2 regions of the Arthrobacter sp. Y3221087 genome follow, and region 2 is predicted to be linked to the other one. Evidence: predicted binding sites of a transcription regulator. Region 2 holds the regulator's gene; the other holds the start of a gene.

Region 1 (4,412 bases), on a different contig from region 2:
CCGCCGTCGCGCTGTCCCTGGTCCTCGTAGCCGTAGCTGTGGCCGTGGTGGCACTCGCCTACCGCCGTCCCCGCGGTGGTGCCCGGCAGGCCCCGGATGAACGGACGACGGCGGACGCCCCGGCAGGAGGGGCCCTTCCGTGACGTTCTCCTTCCACGCAGCCGTGGCTGAGCGGGGCTTCGACGTCGCCTTGGACCTGGCGCCGGGCGAAACGCTGGCGGTGATGGGCCCGAACGGGGCCGGCAAGTCCACCCTGCTGTCCAGCATCGCCGGCCTGCTCAAGCCGGACACCGGTCGCGCGCACCTCGACGGCCGCGCACTCTTCCACCTGGACGGCACCGCGCACCGGTGGACCCCGCCGCACAGCCGGGGCGCCGCCCTGCTCGCGCAGGAAGCCCTGCTGTTTCCGCACCTCACTGCCCTCGAGAACGTGGCGTTCGGGCCGAGGAGTGCGGGGGCGGCCCGGCGGGCGGCGGAGGGCGAGGCCAGGCGGTGGCTGGCGGAAGTGGAGGCAGCGGACCTGGCGGGGCGGCGTCCGGCCGAGCTCTCCGGCGGGCAGGCGCAGCGGGTTGCCGTGGCACGCGCTCTCGCCGCCGAACCCGCCCTCCTCCTGCTGGACGAACCGCTGGCCGCGCTGGACATCCACTCCGCCCCGATGCTGCGCCGCATGCTGAAACGGGTCCTCGCCGGCCGGCAGGCCATCATCGTCACGCACGATGTCCTGGACGCGATGATGCTCGCGGACCGGGTGGCCATCCTGGAAGCCGGCCGCATCGTGGAGGAAGGCCCCACCCGGCAGGTGCTCGAACGGCCCAGGAGCTCCTTCGCGGCCGGCCTGGCCGGGCTGAACTTCGTGCCGGGAACGCTGACGGGCAATGGGGTCAGGACCAGCCAGGGCCGGGAGGTTTACGGGCACCTGGAGGATGCCGGCCAGATGCGGGGGACCGGCCGGCCCGGCGTGGCTGTGTTTCCGCCGTCGGCCGTGTCGGTGTTCGTGACGGATGCGCACGGCAGCCCCCGCAACTCCTTTGCCGTCGCCATCACTGACCTGGAGCCCCATGGCGACCAGGTCAGGGTCCGGGCCGGTGGAATGGCGGCGGACATCACGCCCGCTGCCTCGGCGGACCTGGGGCTGGTTCCCGGCATGACGGTGCACTTCGTGGTCAAGGCAGCCGAGGTGTCCGTCTACGAGGCCTGAGTTTTTGTCCAGATATGGCGACTTCCAATGGCTCAAAGCCGCCGTATCTGGACAAAAACTCTGTGAGTCGAGAGAGGGAGCCGGGCCGGGCTACATGCCCGGCAGGTCCAGGGACTCGTACACTTGGATGCTGGCCCCCGGCATCATGAGGTGCGGGTGGCCGTCCAGCAGTGCCTCAGCGCCGGCGAGGTCCTCGGCCTGCAGGATGCCGTAGCCCGCCACCCCAGTGGTGGCTTCAGCGGACCCTGTGGCGGTGATTTCCTTGCCGGTGCCGAGCGGATTGCCCATGTCCACGATGCCGTCGCCCGCGCGCCCGGCCCACTCCATCCAGGCCTTCATGCCTTCCTGTGCAGCTTCGGGCGTGCTCTCGGCCATCTGGGCCTGGGCCGACTGCGGGGCGATATAGAGAACAACAAACTTCTTCATGTCCTGTCCCGTCTCGAGTGCGCCGGCGGAACCGTCCTCCCCGGTCACACGCCCGATCCTAGGGGCACCATGCTTCCCAAGGGAACTGCGGAACCGAATTGCGCTGCGGGAAAACTGGTGGCCGCAACAGGAAATAAACTGTCCCAAAGCAAAGTTGAGCGTAGTACACTCAACTTGAAAACCGCCCCTGAAAGGAGCTCTCTTTGGACGTCAAATTCACTACCAAGAGCCAGGAGGCTCTTTCGGCTGCGGCCATGAACGCCTCCACGGCAGGCAACCCGCAGGTGGAGCCCGCGCACCTGCTCAAGGCGCTAATGGACCAGCGCGAAGGTGTTGCCGTTGCGTTGCTGCGCGCCACCGGTGCTGACCCGGACGCGGTCAGCGTCCAGGCCAGCAGCGCCATCAAGGCGCTGCCCGCCACCTCCGGCGGTTCCAGCCAGCAGGCGCAGCTCTCCCGCCCTGCCCTGCAGGCCATCCAGAACGCCAAGGAGGAAGCCGACCGGCTGGGCGACACGTTCGTCTCCACCGAGGTCCTCCTCCTGGGCCTTGCGGGCGGAAACGACGCAGCAGCCCGGGTGCTGCGCGACGCCGGTGCCTCCCGTGAGGCGCTGCTCGCCGCCCTGCCGGGTGTCCGCGGCGACCGCAAGGTGGACAGCCCGGACCCGGAAAACACCTTCCAGGCACTTGAGAAGTACGGCGCGGACCTCACGGCCATGGCCCGTGCCGGCAAGCTGGACCCGGTGATCGGCCGCGACTCCGAAATCCGGCGCGTGGTCCAGGTCCTGAGCCGCCGGACCAAGAACAACCCGGTGCTGATCGGTGAACCAGGGGTGGGCAAGACCGCCGTCGTGGAGGGGCTGGCGCAGCGGATGGTGGCGGGCGACGTCCCGGAAAGCCTGCGCGGCAAGACGCTGATCTCGCTGGACCTTGGCTCCATGGTTGCCGGTGCGAAATACCGCGGCGAATTCGAAGAGCGGCTGAAGGCGGTCCTCGAGGAGATCAAGGGCTCCGAGGGCCAGATCGTCACCTTCATCGACGAGATCCACACCGTGGTGGGGGCCGGTGCCACCGGTGATTCCTCCATGGACGCAGGCAACATGCTCAAGCCCATGCTGGCCCGCGGCGAGCTGCGGCTGATCGGTGCCACCACCTTGGATGAGTACCGCGAGAACATCGAGAAGGATGCCGCGCTCGAACGCCGGTTCCAGCAGGTCTATGTTGGCGAGCCCAGCGTGGAGGACACCATCGGTATCCTCCGCGGCCTGAAGGAGCGCTACGAGGCGCACCACAAGGTCTCCATCGCGGACTCCGCCCTCGTGGCCGCAGCCACGCTGTCCAACCGCTACATCTCGGGACGGCAGCTGCCGGACAAGGCCATTGACCTGGTGGACGAGGCCGCGTCCCGGCTGCGCATGGAAATTGACTCCGCCCCGGAGGAGATCGACCAGCTCCGGCGCCAGGTTGACCGGCTCACCATGGAGGAGCTCGCCCTGGAAGGTGAAACCGATGCTGCCTCCGTGGAACGCCTTGCGGCGCTCCGTGCGGACAAGGCGGACAGGGAAGAGGAGCTCGCCGCCCTGAACGCCCGCTGGGAAGCGGAAAAGGCAGGACTTAACCGGGTGGGTGACCTTAAGGCGAAGCTGGACGAACTGCGCAGTGCGGCTGACAAGGCCTACCGGGAAGGTGACCTGGAGACGACGTCGCGCATTCAGTACGGCGAAATCCCAGCCTTGGAGCGCGAGCTGAACGCCGCCGCGGAAGCCGAAGCTGCCGTCACGGACAAGTCCGCACAGATGGTGGCCGAGGAAGTGACGGCCGAGGACATCGCCGAGGTGATTTCCGCCTGGACCGGCATCCCGGCCGGCCGCATGCTGCAGGGTGAAAGCCAGAAGCTGCTCCACATGGAGGAGGAACTCGGCAAGCGGCTCATCGGCCAGACGAAGGCCGTTACCGCAGTCTCGGACGCCGTCCGGCGCGCACGGGCAGGGATCAGCGACCCCAACCGCCCCACCGGCTCGTTCCTCTTCCTCGGTCCCACCGGCGTGGGCAAGACCGAGCTGGCCAAGGCCCTTGCGGGCTTCCTGTTCGACGACGAACGCGCCATGGTGCGCATCGACATGTCCGAGTACGGCGAGAAGCACTCCGTGGCACGGCTTGTGGGTGCACCTCCGGGCTACGTTGGCTACGAGGAGGGTGGCCAGCTGACCGAGGCAGTTCGCCGCCGGCCGTACTCGGTGGTGCTGCTGGACGAGGTGGAGAAGGCCCACCCCGAAGTCTTCGACATCCTCCTGCAGGTGCTCGACGACGGCCGGCTCACCGACGGGCAGGGCCGCACGGTGGACTTCCGCAACGTCATCCTGGTGCTGACCTCCAACCTGGGCAGCCAGTTCCTCGTGGACCAGTCGCTGGACACAGAAGCCAAGCGGAACGCCGTCATGGCCACGGTCAATGCATCCTTCAAGCCGGAGTTCCTGAACCGGCTGGACGAGGTGGTGCTGTTCGACGCGCTCAGCGTGGAGGAACTCTCGCAGATCGTGGACCTGCACGTTGCCGAACTGGGGCGCCGCCTGCACGAACGCAGGCTGACCCTGGACGTCACCGACGCCGCCAAGGAGTGGCTCGCTATCTCCGGTTTCGACCCCGCCTACGGCGCCCGTCCGCTCCGCCGGCTGGTGCAGCGCGAGATCGGCGACCGGCTGGCCAAGGCCATCCTGGCCGGCGACATCAGCGACGGCGACACGGTGCTGGTGGATACCGCGGCCGACGCCGTAGAACCCTCCACCGATGA
Region 2 (4,412 bases):
GCGCTCCTCGCGTCCATCACGCCCACGTCCGGTCCCAGCCGGAGCATCCAGAACCCCGCCACGGGCGAAGCCGTGGGCGAGGCCCCCATCCATGACCTCGGGTTCCTGGAGCAGGCCGTCGCCACCGCAGTCGAGACACAGCCGGCATGGGCGGCGCTGGGCCACGAGGCAAGGTCCGCCGCACTCCTGAAAGCAGCCGACGCCGTCGAACGCTCCGCCGAGGAACTCGCCCAGCTGCTCTCCCGCGAGCAGGGCAAACCCCTCAACGGCCCCAACGCCCGCTTCGAAGTCGGCGCTTGCGTTGCCTGGCTCCGCGCCACCGCCGGCCTGCCGCTGGAACCGGAAACGATCGTGGACGACGGCGAGACCCGCGCCGAACTGCACTACAAGCCCATCGGTGTCGTCGCGGCCATCGGCCCCTGGAACTGGCCCATGATGATCGCCATCTGGCAGATCGCCCCTGCCCTGCGCATGGGCAATACCGTGGTGGTCAAGCCCTCCGGCAACACCCCGCTCTCCGTCCTGGCCCTGGTCAAAGTCCTCAACGAGGAACTCCCCGAAGGAATCCTCTCCGTGGTCTCCTGCGGCCGCGAAGTCGGCGCCCGGCTGACCGACCACCCCGCCATCGGCAAGATCATGTTCACCGGCTCCACCGCCGCCGGCCGCGCCATCATCAAATCCTCCGCGGACACCGTCAAGCGCCTCACCCTGGAGCTCGGGGGCAACGACGCCGGCATCGTCCTGCCCGACGCCGACCCCAAGGCCATCGCCGAGGACATCTTCTGGGGCGCGTTCCTCAACACCGGGCAGACCTGCGCCGCGCTCAAGCGCCTCTACGTCCATGACGACATCTACGACGCCGTCTGCGAAGAAATCACCACCGTCGCCAAGGCCATGCCCATGGGCAACGGCCTGGATGAGACCAACGTCCTGGGCCCGCTGCAGAACAAGGCCCAGTACGACGTCGTCGCGAACCTTGTGGAGGCAGCCAAGGCTTCCGGAGCACGCGTCCTCCTGGGCGGCAACCCGGATCCCAACCAGCCCGGCTACTTCTACCCCACCACCCTGGTGGCGGACATCGACAACGACAACCCGCTCGTGGCCGAGGAACAGTTCGGCCCCGCCCTCCCGATCATCCGCTACAGCACCATTGATGAAGCAGTGGAAAAGGCCAACGCCCTCGACGTCGGCCTCGGTGCCTCGGTCTGGTCCTCAGACCTTAATGCTGCCCGCGAGGTGGCCACCCGGATCCAGGCCGGCACCGTGTGGATCAACCGGCATGGCGCGGTGGACCCCCGCATCCCCTTCGGCGGCGCCAAGCAGTCCGGCTACGGCCTCGAATTCGGCGTCGAAGGCCTCAAGCACCTCGGCGTACCCCAGGTCATCAACGGCTAGGAAGCGTTGGAGACGGGAGCCCCGCATCCCTGCTGCTGTGCGGGGCTCCCGGGCTTTTCGGTGCTGCCGCTACCCCATGGCCGGGGCGGTGGAGGTGCGGCCGGCCAACTGCCGCCGGGCCCAGCGGGCCAGCTTCTTGCCCTTGCCCTTCCACCAGTTGTCCTCGTCCTTGTCATGGTGCAGCCGGAAGATGATGGCCACCAGCACGAACATGCCCATGACCACATCCACCCAGGACGCCACCACCAGGGCGATCAGCACGGTGAGGCCGTTGGCGATGATGGACGGGACGGCCAGGGTCCGAAACACGGTGCTGGCGACGTACCGCCGATGCGACCGCGGAACCGACAGGGCGCGCACCATGTCGAAGCACACGCACACCACCACGATGGTCTGCCCGATGGCCAGCAGGACCTGGCCGGGAACCGAGCCGCTGAACGCGGCCACCGACTCCATCCCCGGGCTCACGGCCGGGCCTTAAGCTGAGAACCAGACATCAAAAACCCCCCAAAAACTTAGGAACCACTGCTGATCCAGCGGTGGTTCCATTGAAGTTTCCGGGGGCGGACGGGGCACGAGTAGTGGGTACTCGAATTTCGGCCCGGGCCTGCAGCGGAGTACTTATCTACTGTCCGATGGCGCGCGGCCGCCACAGCACCACGGCCTGCGACCTGGGACGGGGGCGCTGGCCGCGTGCCAGGGTCACCACGTCCCCGGCCGCTCCGGCGGCGAAAATGCGGGAGTCGAACGGCTGCGGCCGGCGGCCCAGTTCCTCAGTCAATTCAGAGACCCGCCGCTGCAGGGCGGCTACCTGGTTTTCGAGCTCCAGGATGCGCTTGATCCCCTCCAGCGAAACGCCTTCCTGGGACAGCCGCTGCACCTCCCGCAGCATGTTGACGTCCCGCTGCGAGTATCGGCGGGACTTCCCCGGCGCGCGGCTGGGCTTGACGATGCCCAGCCGGTCGTACTGCCGCAGGGTCTGCGGGTGCATGTCCGCCAGCTCGGCCGCCACCGAAATCACGAAGATGGGCTGGTCCGCATTGATGTCCACCGAACACCTCCGCTGCTACAGCCGGGCCTTGGCGGCCAGGCCCTCGCGGACGTCCGCACCGGCTGTGGCGTCGGCAAAGGCCTTGACCGCGGCTTCGGCTTCCTTATTCAGGTTCTTCGGTACCGCGACATCGATGGTCACCAGCAGGTCGCCGGTCACCTTCGAGGTCTTCACGCCTTTGCCCTTCACCCGCAGGGTACGGCCCGACGGCGTCCCGGCCGGAACACGGACCCGCACCTTGTCGCCGTCGATGGTGGGCACCTCGATGTCGGCGCCCAGCGCGGCTTCCGGGAAGGTGACGGGGACGTGGATCCGCAGGTTGTCGCCGTCGCGCGTATAAAACGGGTGCGGCTGGACCGAGACGGACACCACCAGGTCGCCGTTGCCGGCGGCGCCGGGCTGGCCCTTGCCGCGCACGCGCACCTTCTGGCCGTCCTTGATACCGGCCGGAACCCGGACGTCGATGACTTCACCGCTGGGTTCGCGCAGGCCAATGGTAGTGCCGCGGATGGAACCGGCGAAGGAAATGCTGGTGGAGGCGGTACGGTCCGCGCCCTTCTGCGGGGTCCGCTGGAAGCCGGTCTGGCCGAAGCCGCCACCAAAGAGGTCGGCAAACTCGGGCGGAATGCCACCGGCGGAGGGGTTGAACCCGCCCGCATGCCGTCCCGTGTTGCCGGTGAAGAGGCCGCCGAACAGGTCCTCAAACCCGCCGTTGCCCGCGCCGGCGCTGCCGGGAGCAAACCGGGCACCGCCACCCATGGCACGGATGGCGTCATACTGCTGGCGTTCCTCGGGATCGGAAAGCACCGAGTACGCCTCGGAGATGTCCTTGAACTTCTTCTCGGAAGCGGTGTTCCCCGAGTTGGTATCAGGGTGGTGCTCTCGGGCCAGCTTCCGGTAAGCCTTCTTGATATCGGCGTCGGAAGCGTCCTTGGCAACACCAAGGATCTTATAAAAGTCCTTGTCCACCCAATCCTGGCTAGCCAATGGCGTTTCCTTTCAAAAGTTATGGGTCGGTGGTTGAGCCTGTCGAAACCAGGTTCCGGCAAGCTCAACCACCGAAGGTAATGCTACGCAGGGACCGCTACGATGACCTGGGCTGCGCGGAGGACGCGTTCTCCTGACTTGTAGCCGGAGCGGAGCACCTGGCTGACGGTGTCAACCTCGATGTCCTCGCCGGGCTGCTGGATCAGGGCCTCGTGGATCGTGGGATCAAACTCCACGCCGGTCTCGTCGATGCGCGTCAGGCCGTAGGTCTTCAGCGCGTTTTCCAGCTTGGTGGCGATCGCGGCGAAGGGCCCGTCGGTCAGGTCGCCGTGCTGCCGCGCGGCGTCGACGTCGTCCAGGACCGGAAGCAGGGAGTTCAGGACGCCGATGACGGCCATTTCCCCTGCCACGGCGCGGTCGCGTTCCACGCGCTTGCGGTAGTTGACGTACTCGGCCTGCAGGCGGAGGAGGTCGTTCTTCAGTTCGACCGCCTCGGCGTTGCCGGCTGAGCCTGCCGAAACCCCCTGGGCCACGGATTCCTCGGCGGGCACCTCAATGCCGTTGAGGATTTCCTCGGCCTGGGCAAGTGCGTCGCCGTCGGAATCCTGGGCGCCGGCTTCGGGGGCGGACTGGCTGCCCTCGGGGTGCCGTGCCTGGCCGGTCACCGGGTCAACCTTGCGGTTGTCCCGGATGACCGGTTCGGAGGCGCCGCCCTGCTGGCCCGCGGATGAGTTGTGCTCTTCCTCGTTACCGTGGTGCGGCATGGTTTACTTCTTCGCTTCGTCTTCGTCGATGATCTCGGCGTCGACGATGTCCTCGTCGGCCTTGGACCCTTCCGGACCTGCTGCTCCTTCAGCACCTGCGGCACCGGTGGCGCCGTCGGGTGAACCGGCCTGGGAGTAGATGGCCTCGCCGAGCTTGGTCTGGGAAGCCTGCAGCTTCTCGAACGCAGCCTTCACAGCGGCATCGTCGGTGCCTT

The links. The regulator HspR, encoded in region 2, represses chaperone genes until heat shock. The targets are predictions, from matches to a motif close to AAGTTGAGTCNNNNNGACTCAACTT.
Region 1: the regulator HspR is predicted to act here: its motif matches at 1,776-1,800, upstream of clpB (ATP-dependent chaperone ClpB).

Annotation. Positions count from the first base shown of each region.
Region 1 covers NZ_JBNHFE010000001.1:168,589-173,000, forward strand. The annotation lists gene AC5RUO_RS00750 (ABC transporter permease) at 1-143, shown strand, start outside; gene AC5RUO_RS00755 (sulfate/molybdate ABC transporter ATP-binding protein) at 140-1,198, shown strand; gene AC5RUO_RS00760 (YciI family protein) at 1,289-1,672, opposite strand; gene clpB (ATP-dependent chaperone ClpB) at 1,828-4,412, shown strand, end outside.
Region 2 covers NZ_JBNHFE010000009.1:11,158-15,569, forward strand. The annotation lists gene AC5RUO_RS18220 (aldehyde dehydrogenase family protein) at 1-1,395, shown strand, start outside; gene AC5RUO_RS18225 (hypothetical protein) at 1,465-1,851, opposite strand; gene AC5RUO_RS18230 (heat shock protein transcriptional repressor HspR) at 2,021-2,446, opposite strand; gene AC5RUO_RS18235 (DnaJ C-terminal domain-containing protein) at 2,462-3,433, opposite strand; gene AC5RUO_RS18240 (nucleotide exchange factor GrpE) at 3,517-4,197, opposite strand; gene dnaK (molecular chaperone DnaK) at 4,201-4,412, opposite strand, start outside.